Regions from separate parts of the Aeribacillus sp. SP014 genome, predicted to be linked through region 1. Evidence: a T-box and tRNA genes for the amino acid it is inferred to sense, from the RefSeq annotation. Region 1 holds a T-box; the other holds one or more tRNA genes.
The links. The T-box of region 1 lies ahead of leuS (leucine--tRNA ligase). A T-box ahead of a tRNA ligase gene usually reads a tRNA of that ligase, here a tRNA-Leu.
Positions count from the first base shown of each region.

Region 2: it encodes a tRNA-Leu, which carries the amino acid that the T-box ahead of leuS (leucine--tRNA ligase) is inferred to sense. The anticodon was not compared.

Region 1 covers NZ_JBSRXI010000001.1:3,348,964-3,356,878, forward strand. The annotation lists partial or broken gene ACVIJU_RS16375 (precorrin-2 dehydrogenase/sirohydrochlorin ferrochelatase family protein) at 743-1,498, opposite strand; gene ACVIJU_RS16380 (sporulation protein Cse60) at 1,826-2,011, opposite strand; gene ACVIJU_RS16385 (rhodanese-like domain-containing protein) at 2,225-2,545, opposite strand; gene leuS (leucine--tRNA ligase) at 2,576-4,990, opposite strand; T-box leader at 5,058-5,278, opposite strand; gene ACVIJU_RS16395 (diglucosyl diacylglycerol synthase) at 5,368-6,519, opposite strand; gene ACVIJU_RS16400 (GntR family transcriptional regulator) at 6,995-7,384, opposite strand; gene ACVIJU_RS16405 (YtzC family protein) at 7,840-7,915, opposite strand, start outside.
Region 2 covers NZ_JBSRXI010000001.1:3,496-11,410, reverse strand. The annotation lists gene ACVIJU_RS00095 (anti-sigma factor antagonist) at 32-355, shown strand; gene rsbW (anti-sigma B factor RsbW) at 355-837, shown strand; gene sigB (RNA polymerase sigma factor SigB) at 803-1,588, shown strand; gene ACVIJU_RS00080 (PP2C family serine/threonine-protein phosphatase) at 1,585-2,184, shown strand; partial or broken gene ACVIJU_RS00075 (Tex family protein) at 2,283-4,440, shown strand; gene cmpA (cortex morphogenetic protein CmpA) at 4,584-4,697, opposite strand; gene ACVIJU_RS00065 (SprT family protein) at 4,867-5,325, shown strand; tRNA gene ACVIJU_RS00060 (tRNA-Asn) at 5,461-5,535, shown strand; tRNA gene ACVIJU_RS00055 (tRNA-Ser) at 5,540-5,630, shown strand; tRNA gene ACVIJU_RS00050 (tRNA-Glu) at 5,639-5,710, shown strand; tRNA gene ACVIJU_RS00045 (tRNA-Gln) at 5,830-5,904, shown strand; tRNA gene ACVIJU_RS00040 (tRNA-Lys) at 6,073-6,148, shown strand; tRNA gene ACVIJU_RS00035 (tRNA-Leu) at 6,155-6,236, shown strand; tRNA gene ACVIJU_RS00030 (tRNA-Leu) at 6,242-6,327, shown strand; tRNA gene ACVIJU_RS00025 (tRNA-Arg) at 6,382-6,458, shown strand; tRNA gene ACVIJU_RS00020 (tRNA-Pro) at 6,463-6,536, shown strand; tRNA gene ACVIJU_RS00015 (tRNA-Gly) at 6,747-6,820, shown strand; rRNA gene ACVIJU_RS00010 (16S ribosomal RNA) at 6,894-7,915, shown strand, end outside.

The DNA of each region.
Region 1 (7,915 bases):
TTAACATTTTTTGCCTCAAAATAGTATAATAATGGTATATTTTAATATGAAAAGAGGATAATTCTAATGAATAGTAACAAATCCGTATTATTAGCAGTGTTTAGTATTCCGATTTTTATGTTAATCACATCTTTTGATTTATCTATACAGACTGATAGAATAAATGCCCTAATTTTCCTTGGATACACATATCCGATATTTTTCCTTTTGTATTATTTAGTTAAGATTAAAAATTTTAAACCAATGTTAGTTCTATCAATAGGAATATTATTATGGACAGCATTCACTAGTTTTTTATTCAAAGATACCTTTATTACAATTGGTTTATTTATAATTTCCATCTTAGTTTTAGTGACAATAACAGTTATAACTAAAGAACCTAATTAATCCGCATTTAATGTCATGGTATTAAATGGAATGTTTTGGATGGCATAGTATCAAATTGCATTTTTAAACCTTACCTTTTTCATTCAAAGCACATAAATTGATGGGTTTGTCTAAAAAGTCAGGATAACTTACTCTTTTTTTTAAAAAACACACAAAAAAACGTCCTATCTAGTAAAATGTGAGGTGACAAGCCCAATTTTACAGAAAGAACGTTTTTTATGAACTGGGCAGCTGACTTTTGGGGGCGCTTCTTTTTTTGCACAAATCGCTATCCCGTTGAACGGCCATGTGCGATCCGGTTTAGCTATTCGCTAGACCTGTTCGCATTCAAAAGCATTTCCAGCTGCTTATGCCGTTCTTCATTTGAAGCTTCTAAAAAGCTCTTGTCTAATAATTGATGTAAAACCATCCTTTTTTGCTCTGGGTCGTTGATTTCTTCTAAGACACGTTTTCGACCTTCCTTTAAAAATTCAACATAGTCAGCAAAATGTTCATCAAACTGCTCTGCCAAACTATTTTTTAATTTTCTGGCGAGCCCCGGAACTTTCCCGCTCGTTGATACACTGATGATTAAATCGCCCCTTTTAAATGTTGCCGGCATAATGATATTGCTTTTTTCAGGTGCATCCACTACATTGATCAGCTGATGTGCTTCACATGACTGGTAGACCTGCTCATTAACTTCCCTTTCATTCGTTGCCGCAATGACTAGAAACGCACCGTTTACATCGTCTTTTTCAAACGTTTTTTGTTTCCACGATATTTTTTTTTCTTGATGCATTCGAAGAAGATGATCTGATAGATCGGGACTGACAACCGTTATATCAGCACATGCATCGAGCAAAGCTTTTATTTTTCTTTCCGCTACCTTCCCTCCGCCGACAACGACTGTCTTTTTTCCTTTCATATTCAATATTGCGCTGTAATACATATGATCACCCTTTTTTGTCTTAGCGCTTACAATTTCTGGTTGATGCGAAGCGTTTTTTCCTTTCAAATCAAAAGGTTCTAGGATAACTTCAAAAAAATTGGCCATCCTTTTTTTCGTGCAGTCGCTTCGGAACGGCATTGAAATCTTTTTTCCAATAAAAAAAAGACCTAGATTCCCCATAAACAAGGATTTTCAAGCGGGTCCAAAGCTTGTTTTAAAAAGCTTTTTCATGAGTTAGTCCGTCTTCCATCCTGCAAAACGATGGCGATCATTTCAGTTTTATTTGACTTTCTCACATCAGGTACAATTTATAAAGTGTTTCCTATCTGGATCAGTGCTTATAAGCTTTCAAGATCCACTGGGCATAGCAACTGCTTGGAGCGCATGCGAACATTGATGCATTGACGAAGATTCTCTAAAATTACAATCAACCTGCGCTTCACGTCTAATTCTGTTTACATTCTTACTAAATATAATAGACTTTTCATTATTAATGTGAAAGTCTTCTTATTCTTTGTAAATAATCATCGCTGAAAAACAGTAAATTTGTTCACCTTTTTGATCGCATGTTACCGCTACATGATATTTTATGTCGATATATTTTTGACTTGGAAGCGCAGTTAAAAAAGCGTTCACTTCCTCTTCTAAATCTTTTTCATGCTCTTCGTCAAAAATGGCGACTTTATAGCTCAATTTCTTCACACTCCCTTTATTTATCTCGTTGCTTCCAATATACTTTTATGCTTGTACAAATATGACACTTTTAATAAAGGGAAAAGATTTGCTCATGTCGGCAGTTTTTATGGGGATTTTGAGGGTATTACATGCGGTATGGTTTACTGTTTTGCCACGCTAATCTTCCTTTATAAGGAAAAAACCGCGCCTACATAAGCGCGGTTTTTCCACTTATTTTTTTATCTCGCTCTTCGGTTTGGTTTCCCCTGTCCATTCGAGCATTCCGCCAACCATATTGATGACATTAAAACCAAGATCCTGTAAATATAAACAAACATTTTCACTTCTTCTTCCTGAGCGGCAGACGAAAATATATTCCTTTTCTTTATCAAATTCTTCAATGCGGTCCGGGATTTCTCCCATCGGAATATGTTTTGCTTGTGGAATCATGCCTTCTTCTACTTCTTCTTCCTCGCGGACATCAATAATGTCTAATGTTTCGCCGTTTTCAAGCTTCGTTTTGAGATCATTTGGTGTGATTTCTTTTACCATGAATGGCCATCCTTTCATTGATATTCAAGCTTAATTGGCTACGATGTTGACAAGCTTGCCAGGAACAGCAATCACTTTACGAACGGTTTTGCCTTCAAGCTGTTCTTTTATTTTTTCATCATCCATCGCGATTTTTTCCATTTCCTCTTTAGAAGCATCGTTTGGTACAAGCAGCTTTGCCCGCACTTTTCCGTTGATTTGAATGACAATTTCCACTTCATCTTCGACAAGCTTTGATTCATCCCATGCCGGCCACGATTCATAAGCAATCGTTTCAGAATGGCCGAGTTTTTCCCAAAGCTCTTCGCAAATATGCGGAGCAACCGGCGATAAAAGCTTTACAAAGCCTTCCATATATTCTTTCGGAAGAATTGTCGCTTTATAAGCTTCATTAATAAATACCATCAGTTGCGAAATAGCTGTGTTAAAATGCAGATTTTCATAATCCTCCGTTACCTTTTTCACTGTTTGGTGATAAATGCGTTCAAGCTCTTGAGAAGGTTCATCGACGATTTTCGGATTCAACTCGCCATTTTCCATTACAAACAGCCGCCATACACGATCTAAAAATCTTCTTGCGCCGTCGAGTCCTTTTGTTGACCATGCAATGGATGCATCAAGCGGACCCATGAACATTTCATATAAACGGAGAGTATCCGCTCCGTGGCTTTCAACGATTTCATCAGGATTGACGACATTTCCTTTTGATTTGCTCATCTTTTCATTGTTTTCGCCGAGGATCATTCCTTGGTTAAACAATTTTTGGAACGGTTCTTTCGTCGGAACTACTCCGATATCGTATAAAAATTTATGCCAGAAACGTGCATACAGCAAGTGTAAAACAGCATGCTCAGCCCCGCCGATATAAATGTCCACAGGCAGCCATTTTTTCAATTTTTCAGGATCAGCTAATTGTTCTGAATTGTGCGGGTCAATATAGCGCAAATAGTACCAGCAGCTTCCCGCCCATTGAGGCATTGTGTTTGTTTCGCGCCGCCCTTTTTTGCCTGTTTTCGGGTCAACGACATTCACCCAATCCTCAATATTCGCTAAAGGTGACTCACCGGTTCCCGAAGGTCTAATTTCATCTGTTTCCGGAAGCACTAACGGCAGCTCCTCTTCAGGAACAGCTGTGATCGTGCCGTCTTCCCAATGGATGATCGGAATCGGTTCACCCCAATAACGTTGACGGCTGAACAACCAGTCTCGAAGACGGTATGTCACTTTTCTTTGTCCTTTTTTGTTTTCCTCCAGCCATTTGATCATCGCTTCAATTGCTTCTTCTTTATTCAATCCGTTCAAAAAGTCGGAATTTACATGCTCGCCGTCTCCTGTATAAGCTTCTTGTTCGATGTTTCCTCCAGCGACAACCTCTTTAATCGGCAGGTCAAATTTTTTCGCAAATTCATAGTCCCGTTCATCGTGGGCAGGCACGGCCATGATCGCACCTGTACCATAGCTCATTAAAACATAATCGGCAATCCAAATCGGCAATCTTTCTCCATTGGCAGGATTTACAGCATAGGCTCCGGTAAACACGCCTGTTTTTTCCTTCGCCAAGTCCGTTCTTTCGAGATCGCTTTTACTTTTAATTTGATCTAAATAGGCTTCCACCGCTTCTTTTTGTTCCTCGGTTGTAATTTCTTTCACAAGCGGATGTTCAGGCGCAAGCACTGTATACGTAGCACCGAAAAGCGTATCTGGACGAGTAGTAAAAACAGTAAAGGTTTTATCAGTTCCATCGACTGTAAAATGAACTTCCGCACCTTCCGACCGGCCGATCCAATTTCGCTGCATTTCCTTTATGCTTTCCGGCCAATCAAGCTCTTCTAAATCTTCCAGCAGCCTGTCAGCATATGCGGTAATTTTTAACACCCATTGTTTCATCGGACGGCGTTCAACAGGATGTCCTCCCCGTTCGCTTTTTCCGTCGATGACCTCTTCATTTGCAAGAACAGTTCCGAGTGCTGGGCACCAGTTGACGGGCACTTCATCAATGTAAGCAAGTCCTTTTTCATAAAGCTTTAAGAAGATCCATTGCGTCCATTTGTAATATTCCGGATCAGTTGTATTTACTTCCCGATCCCAATCATAGGAAAATCCTAGTGATTGAATTTGTCTGCGAAAATTATCAATATTTTTTTTCGTAAATTCCGCAGGATCGTTGCCGGTATCTAAAGCATATTGCTCAGCCGGAAGTCCAAATGCATCCCATCCCATCGGATGGAGAACATTGTATCCTTGCATCCGTTTCATTCGCGCCAAAATGTCGGTTGCCGTATAACCTTCAGGATGTCCTACATGAAGACCAGCTCCCGAAGGATACGGAAACATATCCAATGCATAAAACTTCGGTTTATCGGAATCATCCTCTGTTTTAAATGTTTTGTTTTTTAGCCAATAATCTTGCCATTTTTTCTCAATCTCACGATGGTTGTAAGACATGTAAAAATCCTCCTTTGCTATATATATGTATAAGCGTCAAATAATAAAAAAACTCCCATCCCCACGACGAAGGGACGAGAGACAATTTCCCGCGGTACCACCCAAATTAGCGCAAATGCACTCACTCTGTTCCGTAACGTGGAAACACGTCGGGCATTAGTCTGTACCGGAATACATTTCACACCCGCAACTCAAAGGGGAGTTCGTGAATAAACAACGATTGACTTTCACCTTCCGTCAACTCTCTAGACGCCTTTATCCACTACTGATCCTTTTCACCGTTCTTGCTTTTTCATCCACTTATCATATTGTTATTTTAATGAATTTTATGAGTTCATGCAAGTCAATGTCGAAAAATTTGGATTTCAGTCTAATAATTAATAATTGACAGACCCTTTCAAGCTTGAATCAAGCAGCATTTCTGCTTCATTTAAAATGTCCTGCAAGATCGTGTCAGCAGCGTTTGGTCTATATAATTCAGCAATGCTCATTTTCATTTTTTCCATTTTTTCAGGGTGGTTAAATAAATCATTGACCGTCTCTTGAACTTTTTCAAGCTTATTGATGACAACCGCCGCCCCTTTTGCTGCAAACAAATCGGCATTCTCCCTTTCCTGCCCCGGAACAGGTTTATAGAGAATAAGCGGAACTTTTAATGCGGCCGCCTCGCTGAGAGTAATCCCTCCAGGCTTTGTTATCATGCAGGAACAAATGCGAAAGAGCTCGTCGATTCTTTCGACATAGCCAAAAACTTTTATTCGATCCGGGTGAATATACTGAAGCGGTTCAAGCTCATCTTTCAGCGATTGGTTATTTCCGCATACAACGACTATTTGCATGTCATCTCGTGTAAAAAATGATTCACACAAATCTTTTACATTTTTTAAAACTCCATGAGCGCCTGTAGCAATTAACAAAGTTTTCTTGTTCGGATCCAAATTGTATTTTTTATATAAATCGATCGTTTCCATTTTTTCTTCAAACTGCGGCCGAATAGGAATTCCGGTTACTTTGACAAGCGCTGGATGGATGTTGAGCATTGTCAGTTTTTCCTTCACATCGTCGCACGAAACATAATATTTATCAATGTTTTTATGAACCCATACTCGGTGAAGACAAAAATCGGTCAGCACATTAAATGTCGGGATGAACACGCCTGTCCGCGTGCGATATTCAGGCACAACGGAAATAGGAAATGTATTAATGATGATGTCAGGATTTATCTCCCTTACTAGCTGATTCAATTTGCGGTGTCCAAGCTTCAAATACAAATTCATAATGCGTTTGTTAGACATTTTGTCCACACTATAATAAAATAACCGATAAAATTGCTTACCGATGGAAAAACTTTTCAAATATAAATATCTTGTAATTTCCGCCATAATTGGATGAGACTCGCTAATTAAATCAGAAACTTTTACGTTGTTGATTCCCATCTTATGCAAAGACTGCTCCAATGTTTTAGCAACTTGGATATGACCGTTTCCGTAATTTGCCGTTAATATTAATATCTTTGGGTCTTTTAACATTTTATTCACCTCAACTTAAAGCAGCTCAACAATTAGAACGAACTAAAATCAAAATAGTTTCACTTTAAATGTATATTTCCTTTTATAATTTTAGGAGAAAAAAATTAAGAATCCTTTATTATTTTATTACATTTACATTTCACTGGAAATTTTCGTTTTTTGTTGGTTGCAATAGCTAAAATGACAAATATATGGATTGGGATTTTTTAATGGTTCCAACAAAAAATAATTCTGCCCGTTTACTCGCATGGTTCATACAAGAAACTTACCGATACGCATTGGTTTAATTGAATTTATGTCATTTTTCCGGGGATTTTTTACCTAGCTAATGGGCAGCCAAAACTGCATGAATAACACCGAGAAGAATAAGATATGCCCTCCGAACAAAGTTTTTCCTTTATCTTTTCTGAACCGTTTTAGCCAAACAAGCTGAAACTCACGCTGCAGAGGTTCAAATACTTTTTTTTGCTAAACTTTATTTATGAAAAGCATTGGCAAATTCGTTATTCATGTCTTTCATCCATTGATATATTTGTTCAAAGCTGATTCCTGCATAAAATGCGTCGATCATAATTTGCCGCAGCTCCTCTTTAATCATTTCAATTTTCTCTTCATCCAGCTTTTTCTGCACCATTTTCGATACAAATGTCCCCCGTCCTCTCAGCGTTTCAATCAAGCCTTCTCTTTCCAGCTCTTTATAAGCCTTTGAAACCGTGTTAGGATTAGCGATAATCATGGAAGACATCTCTCTTACAGAGGGCAGTTTATCGCCAGGCTTTAACACACCTTTGATACATAGTTCTTTCATTTTTTTTATGATCTGCTCATATATCGGAGTGGCACTTCTCGGGTCAATTTCAAACATCAAATACCCTTCTTTCTTACAAAAAGGACTCTTTTGTATTATGTGTACTACATTATATAGTACACATAATACAGAAAAGATGCAATCAACATTTTCTGATTCCGCATATAAAAAACACTGAATGATTTCACTCGTTCGGGGGCTCTTGATCTTAGGGAAAAATTATGATGTACATAGTCGTATAGCAGCTTTTGCTAGAAGTTTGACTGATGTTCAACAAACTGATCCCGATTTTGTTTTAAAATGTAATCGTTCATTCGCATTGAGCCGAGCTTTTATATCGGTAATTGCGCAATCTGTTGAAAGATATTTTTATTCTATATTTTCGTTTTTATTCCAAAAACCATTCTTTCCTTATGCAAATTTATATATAAGATCAAATCGGCTAAAGAATAAATGAAAAATCATAATTGCAATTAAAGGGCAAGCCTACAATCAGGCTTTGCCCTGGAATTTTAATGATCGAGCAAAATCATCTCATTTTGAAGGTGCTGCAGTTGAAGGCGCATGCGGTGAAGCTGCTCCCGCTGC
Region 2 (7,915 bases), 3.3 Mb from region 1:
GATGATTTTGTCTTTTATGAGGGGGATCAGAATGAATCTTGAAATTGATATTAAAAGGGAAAAAAAGGTTTCGTATGTGCATCTAAAAGGAGAGATTGATGCCTATACTGCGCCAGCGCTAAAAAATAAACTTGCGCCCATTTCTGAGGAAAGCGAACCTTTTATTGAAGTCAACCTAAAAGATGTTGAATATATGGACTCAACCGGATTAGGAGTTTTTGTCGGATTGTTGAAAACGGTCAGAAAACAAGGCGGAAAGCTGAAATTGACAAATTTGTCGCCGCGGCTGGAGCGCCTATTTCATATTACCGGTTTGGACAGCATCATCGAGATTTCAAGAAAAGGTGAGGATTAATGGATAAATGTATTGATTACATTGAAATGAAAATACCTGCGAAAACTGAGTATATAGGGATTGTCAGATTGACTCTATCCGGTATCGCCAATAGAATGGGGTACACATATGATGACATTGAAGATTTAAAGATTGCCGTCAGTGAAGCGTGTACAAATGCGGTGCAGCATGCCTACGGTCATAATGAAAACGGTGAAGTGAGAATCGGCTTCAGCTTGTTCGAAAATCGATTAGAGATCACTGTTTCAGACGATGGAAAAAATTTTGATTTATCAAAAATGAAAGAAAACACCGGGCCTTATTCTCCTTCCATGCCGATTGAAAAATTGAGCGAGGGCGGTTTAGGTTTGTTTCTAATTAAAACGCTCATGGATGAAGTGACAATCGATATGAACTCAGGAGTAACTGTCAAGATGTCCAAGCTTTTAAATGAGGAGCGAATGAGAAATGAACAAACCTCATGGTCAAAAACGAAGCAATAACGAAATCCATGCACTCATTCGTCAAGTTCAGGAAAATAAAGATGAAAAAGCACAAGAACAAATTATTGAACTTTATCAGCCAATTGTTGTTGCACTGGCAAAAAAGTACTCAAGTTCGAAAATGTATCAGGAGGATTTGGTACAGGTCGGGATGATCGGTTTATTGGGAGCGATTGATCGCTTCGACCCAACAGTTGGGAAATCATTTGATGCGTTTGTTGTTCCAACGATTATTGGAGAAATCAAACGCTATCTTCGGGATAAAACGTGGAGCGTCCATGTGCCCCGCAGAATGAAAGAACTTGGACCAAAAATAAATGCAGCGGTGGAGCAGTTGACGAGTCAGCTGGAGCGCTCTCCGAAGGTCAAGGAAATAGCAGAATATTTAGGAGCAGCTGAGGAAGAAGTTTTGGAAGCTATGGAAATGGTCAAAAACTATCATACGCTTTCTGTTGATCACTCAATAGAAGCTGGACCGGATGGAACCGCGGTCACCATTTTAGATCTTGTCGGACAAAAAGACGAGGGCTTTGAACGCATTCTTCAAAAACTGACTATTGAAAACATTATGCACGTTTTAACTGAGAGAGAAAAAGAAATTATTCTACATTCTTTTTATCATAACCGCAGTCAAAAAGAAATAGGTGAAATTTTAGGTATCTCCCAAATGCATGTTTCCAGACTATTGCGCCAAGCATTAAAAAAATTAAAAAAAGCTGTTCACGCTGATCCAATGGAGATAGGGCAATGATTCAATATCAAGAAACTGAACATATTCAATTTTTGACATGTCAGGTTGGAAAAGTAGGCAGTGCTTATTGTGGAGACAGTTTTTTCACCTGTACGGACGAGCATAGATTTGTTTGTGTTGTCGCAGATGGGTTGGGAAGTGGACAAGCTGCGCGTGAATCATCTGAAATCATATGCCAAACGGTGAAGCAATACCAGCAGGAAACTGTACATGAGATTTTTAAACAGTGCCATAAGAAATTAAAAGGTAAAAGAGGCGCGACAGCCGGAATATTAAAGGTGGATTTCGTAGACAAAACTATTACATACGGCTCGGTAGGAAACGTTCGTTTCATCTTATATTTGCCTTCTGGGGAATACATTTATCCAATTCCAACCGCTGGATATTTACCTGGTAAAATGAAGAAATATCGCATCCGCACTTTTTCATATGAAAAAGGGTCAAAATTTATTATTCACACTGATGGCCTTTATGCTTCAAACATTAAAACGGCGTTAAAAGATCATTCTTCTATTCACGAGATTGCGAAAGGCTTCGATAAATTTCTTTCCGATCGGACAGATGATTTAACTTATATAATCGGGCAGCTTTTTTAATTGTTGGGACAATCGGATGGAAAACGGTTGTCTTTTTATGTTGAAAAAATTTTTGATAAAATGTTTATGTAGATGGAAATAGTAGTGGAGGCTAAAGAATGTTAAATAATGAGAAAATTTTTCAAATGTTAAGCAGCGAATTATCAATATCCACCAAACAAATTCAAAATGTCATTGCATTGCTTGAAGACGGCAACACCGTTCCTTTTATTGCGCGGTACAGAAAAGAACAAACAGGCGCTTTAAATGAAGTGGAAATACGAAACATTAGTGAACGCTGGCAATACATACAAAACCTTGAAAAAAGAAAAGAAGAAGTTATTCGGTTAATTGAGGAACAAGGAAAACTAACAGAATCTTTGCGAAATGAAATACTGGCGGCTGAAAAATTGCAGCAAGTTGAAGACTTGTATCGGCCATACCGGCAAAAAAGAAGAACGAAAGCAACGATTGCAAAAGAAAGAGGGCTTGAGCCTTTAGCCAAATGGATATATTCCTTGCCGCTAGCGGGATCGATTGAAGAAGAAGCCGAAAAATACATCAATGAAGAGAAAGAAATCCATACGGTTGAAGATGCTCTCTCTGGTGCAAAAGATATTATTGCAGAATGGATTTCAGACGATCCGAATTTTCGGCAATGGATAAGGGAGCAAACGTTGAAAGAAGGTATGGTCGTCTCAACGTGTAAAGACGAAGAAAAAGATGAGAAAAAAGTATTCGAAATGTATTACCAATATGAAGAACCGATCAAAAAAATCGTTCCCCATCGTGTTTTGGCGTTAAACAGAGGGGAGAAGGAAGGGATTTTAAGGGTGGCAATCGAGCCGCCGACAGAACAAATAGTAGCCTATTTGAAGAAAAAAGTTGTTTCGGATCAAAGGACAATTGCTGCTGATATTTTAATTGAAACGTTGGAGGATGCGTATAGACGGCTCATACAGCCTTCGATTGAGCGGGAGATTAGAAAAGAATTGACTGAAAAAGCTGAAGATCAGGCCATTCGTGTTTTTTCCGAAAATTTAAGAAAACTGCTCCTTCAACCTCCATTAAAAGGAACGATCGTTTTAGGAATCGACCCGGCTTACCGTACAGGATGCAAGCTTGCGGCAGTCGATGAAACTGGAAAAGTTCTTTATATTGATGTGATTTATCCTCATCCGCCAAAAAATGAAATAGAAAAATCAAAACAAAAGCTGATCGATATTATTCAACGCTTCCAAATTGAAGTAATCGCTATCGGCAATGGAACAGCTTCAAGAGAAACAGAACAATTTGTTGCAGATGTAATAAAAGAATTAAAAGAAGATATTTATTATTTAATTGTTAACGAGGCGGGAGCAAGTGTTTATTCAGCTTCTGATTTAGCCCGGGAAGAGTTCCCAGATCTTGAAGTCGAAGAACGCAGCGCAGTATCCATTGCTAGAAGGCTTCAAGATCCGCTTGCTGAATTGGTGAAAATTGATCCTAAATCAATCGGTGTTGGTCAATACCAGCATGATGTATCCCAAAAGAAATTGCATGACTCTTTAACGTTTGTTGTGGAAACAGTTGTCAACCAAGTCGGTGTCAACGTAAATACTGCTTCGCCGTCTCTGTTGCAATACGTATCTGGATTATCAAAAACAGTGGCTCATAATATTGTGAAACGAAGAGAAGAAATTGGAAAATTTGTGAATCGCAACGATTTAAAATCCATCCCACGGCTTGGGGAGAAAACGTATGAGCAATGTATCGGCTTTTTAAGAATATTGGACGGCGACGATCCGCTTGACAGGACGAGCATTCATCCTGAAAGCTATGAAGACGCTAGAAAACTGCTGTCAAGCCTTTCATTGACAGTCGATGATATCGGTACAGAACTGTTGAAAGATAAAATCAGATCGCTGAATATTCAAGAAACTTCAAAAGCCTTGCATATTGGCGAATATACATTGAAGGATATATGCGATGCTTTAATGAGACCGGAGCGCGATCCTCGTGATGAAGTTCCAAAACCTCTTTTGAAAAAAGATGTGCTGCAGCTTGAAGACTTGAAAGAAGGAATGGAGCTGCAAGGAACGGTTCGAAACGTAGTAGACTTTGGTGTATTTGTTGATATCGGCGTTAAACAGGATGGACTTGTGCACATTTCAAAATTAAGCAAACAATATGTAAAGCATCCTTTGGACGTTGTTTCGGTTGGGGACATCGTGACAGTCTGGGTGGAAAAAGTTGATGTTGATAAAGGGAAGAGTCGCTTTAACAATGGTTAAATAAATAACAACAGAAATCACGGCTGTCGGCAAAGTCGACAGCTGATTTTTTTATCAACCTTATATTGCATGCTGATGGAAGCAAACAACGATCTATCAACCAAAAATTTTGAAAAAAAGTTAGTCTGTTCTTTGAGAGCTGTTGAATTATGAGCAGTGCTTTTTTCTATAGAAATACCAGCATTGATTTAATAACTTGATTTGATAAACGTTTTTTTCATAATATGCTTTCTTCATTTGATTTATAAGCCAATTCGGCATTGGTTAATACCTCCTTGGATGTATTGTTCTTTTTGGCTTGCCATTTTATGGTCAAGAAAAAAAGCATATGCTAAAATAAAATATGTGAGTCCGATTAGATGTAGTAATATTTATTGTATGCGTTAAGTTGTTGTCCTGTTCAACATGTTTTTAAAGTAGGTGCAGTACATTGAATGATGACCAGCTTCAAAAACTTGTGGAGCAAATTTCACTATCCTTTTTTGGGAAAAAATTTGTTCACAAAGCGTATTTTAATCACCGTCTTCGAACAACAGGCGGAAGATATTTATTAAACAGCCATGATATTGAAGTGAATAAAAAATATTATGAACAATACGGAATGGACGAATTAATAGGGATTATTAAGCATGAACTTTGCCACTACCATCTTCATATCGAAGGAAAAGGATTTCGGCATCGGGACTCTGACTTTAAAATGCTTTTAAAAAAAGTAGGTGCACCTAGATTTTGCACACCATTAAGAGAAAAAAATAAAAATAATATTATTTATATTTATAAATGCCTATCATGTATGAGCACTTTTATTCGCCATAGAAAAATGAACCCAGAACGATATTTATGCGGAAAGTGCGGAGGAAAAATTCAATTTTATAAAAATAATGGTTGACGAAAAGGAGAAAGATATGATAAAGTATAAAAGCCGTCGCTAATTGGATGGCAGCGAAAAACAATATATAATGAACTGTTGACAAAATTATAAATGCTCATTACAATGGTTACAGTCGTCAATTTTTTTCTTCATTCCGCAGTAGCTCAGTGGTAGAGCATTCGGCTGTTAACCGAACGGTCGCAGGTTCGAATCCTGCCTGCGGAGCCAATTTGGAGAAGTACCCAAGTGGCTGAAGGGGCTCCCCTGCTAAGGGAGTAGGTCGTGTAAGCGGCGCGAGGGTTCAAATCCCTCCTTCTCCGCCATGAAAAATGGCCCGTTGGTCAAGTGGTTAAGACACCGCCCTTTCACGGCGGTAACACGGGTTCGAATCCCGTACGGGTCATTCATATTCGCTGAAATAGGAAGTTGAAAAACTTCCTATTTCTAACTTTAAAAAATCCAAACCAAAAAGTCTTTACATAGCGTTCAAAAAATGTTACAATAAGTTTTGTGACTTTTTGATGGGCTATAGCCAAGCGGTAAGGCAACGGACTTTGACTCCGTGATGCGCTGGTTCGAATCCAGCTAGCCCAGCCACTTATTATAAAAATAATAAGAGCCATTAGCTCAGTCGGTAGAGCAACGAGCAAGACTTCGTTGAATAAGCAGCGAGTTGTCCCGACGCATCCAGCATCCTTGAGAAAGCTGGAAGAGGAAGGGACATCTGACCGACTTTAAAACAGATTAGAAGAAATTACTTTTTATGAGCCATTAGCTCAGTCGGTAGAGCATCTGACTTTTAATCAGAGGGTCGGAGGTTCGAATCCTCCATGGCTCACCATTTAATGCGGGTGTGGCGGAATTGGCAGACGCACTAGACTTAGGATCTAGCGCCTTACGGCGTGGGGGTTCAAGTCCCTCCACCCGCATATTCGCGGTAGTGGCGGAATGGCAGACGCGCTAGGTTGAGGGCCTAGTGGGGGCGACCCCGTGGAGGTTCGAGTCCTCTCTACCGCACCAAAAAAAGTATTGACATCATATTTTAAGTGAGTTACAATAAAAAACCTGTGGAATGCGCCCGTAGCTCAATTGGATAGAGCGTTTGACTACGGATCAAAAGGTTAGGGGTTCGACTCCTCTCGGGCGCGCCATATACGGGAAGTAGCTCAGCTTGGTAGAGCACATGGTTTGGGACCATGGGGTCGCAGGTTCGAATCCTGTCTTCCCGATTTTGATCAATATAGGCTTAAAAGCAAAATTGCATGAATAAATTAAGATATGCGGGTGTAGTTTAGTGGTAAAACCTCAGCCACGAGCGACACTTCAATGAATAATCTGCGAGTTGCCTCGACGCATTTACATCCTCGAACAATGCTGGAAGAGGAAGAGGCATGGAAAATGCGTGTTTATCATTTAAATAGAAAAACAAATATTTTCGCGCGGGTGTAGTTTAGTGGTAAAACCTCAGCCTTCCAAGCTGATGTCGTGGGTTCGATTCCCATCACCCGCTCCAAAATGATCCTTGAAAACTGAACAAAACGAAAAGCGTGCCTGTTGATTCTAAAAGAGCATTTGGTGACAAACTTTTTTTGGAGAGTTTGATCCTGGCTCAGGACGAACGCTGGCGGCGTGCCTAATACATGCAAGTCGAGCGGACCGATGGGAGCTTGCTCCTTTAGGTTAGCGGCGGACGGGTGAGTAACACGTGGGCAACCTGCCCTGCAGACTGGGATAACTTCGGGAAACCGGAGCTAATACCGGATAACACCGAAAACCGCATGGTTTTCGGTTGAAAGGCGGCTTTTAGCTGTCACTGCAGGATGGGCCCGCGGCGCATTAGCTAGTTGGTGAGGTAACGGCTCACCAAGGCGACGATGCGTAGCCGACCTGAGAGGGTGACCGGCCACACTGGGACTGAGACACGGCCCAGACTCCTACGGGAGGCAGCAGTAGGGAATCTTCCGCAATGGACGAAAGTCTGACGGAGCAACGCCGCGTGAGCGAAGAAGGTCTTCGGATCGTAAAGCTCTGTTGTCAGGGAAGAACAAGTGCCGTTCGAACAGGGCGGTACCTTGACGGTACCTGACGAGGAAGCCACGGCTAACTACGTGCCAGCAGCCGCGGTAATACGTAGGTGGCAAGCGTTGTCCGGAATTATTGGGCGTAAAGCGCGCGCAGGCGGTTCCTTAAGTCTGATGTGAAATCTCGCGGCTCAACCGCGAGCGGCCATTGGAAACTGGGGAACTTGAGTGCAGGAGAGGGGAGCGGAATTCCACGTGTAGCGGTGAAATGCGTAGAGATGTGGAGGAACACCAGTGGCGAAGGCGGCTCTCTGGCCTGTAACTGACGCTGAGGCGCGAAAGCGTGGGGAGCGAACAGGATTAGATACCCTGGTAGTCCACGCCGTAAACGATGAGTGCTAAGTGTTAGAGGGTATCCACCCTTTAGTGCTGCAGCAAACGCATTAAGCACTCCGCCTGGGGAGTACGGCCGCAAGGCTGAAACTCAAAGGAATTGACGGGGACCCGCACAAGCGGTGGAGCATGTGGTTTAATTCGAAGCAACGCGAAGAACCTTACCAGGTCTTGACATCCCCTGACAACCCTAG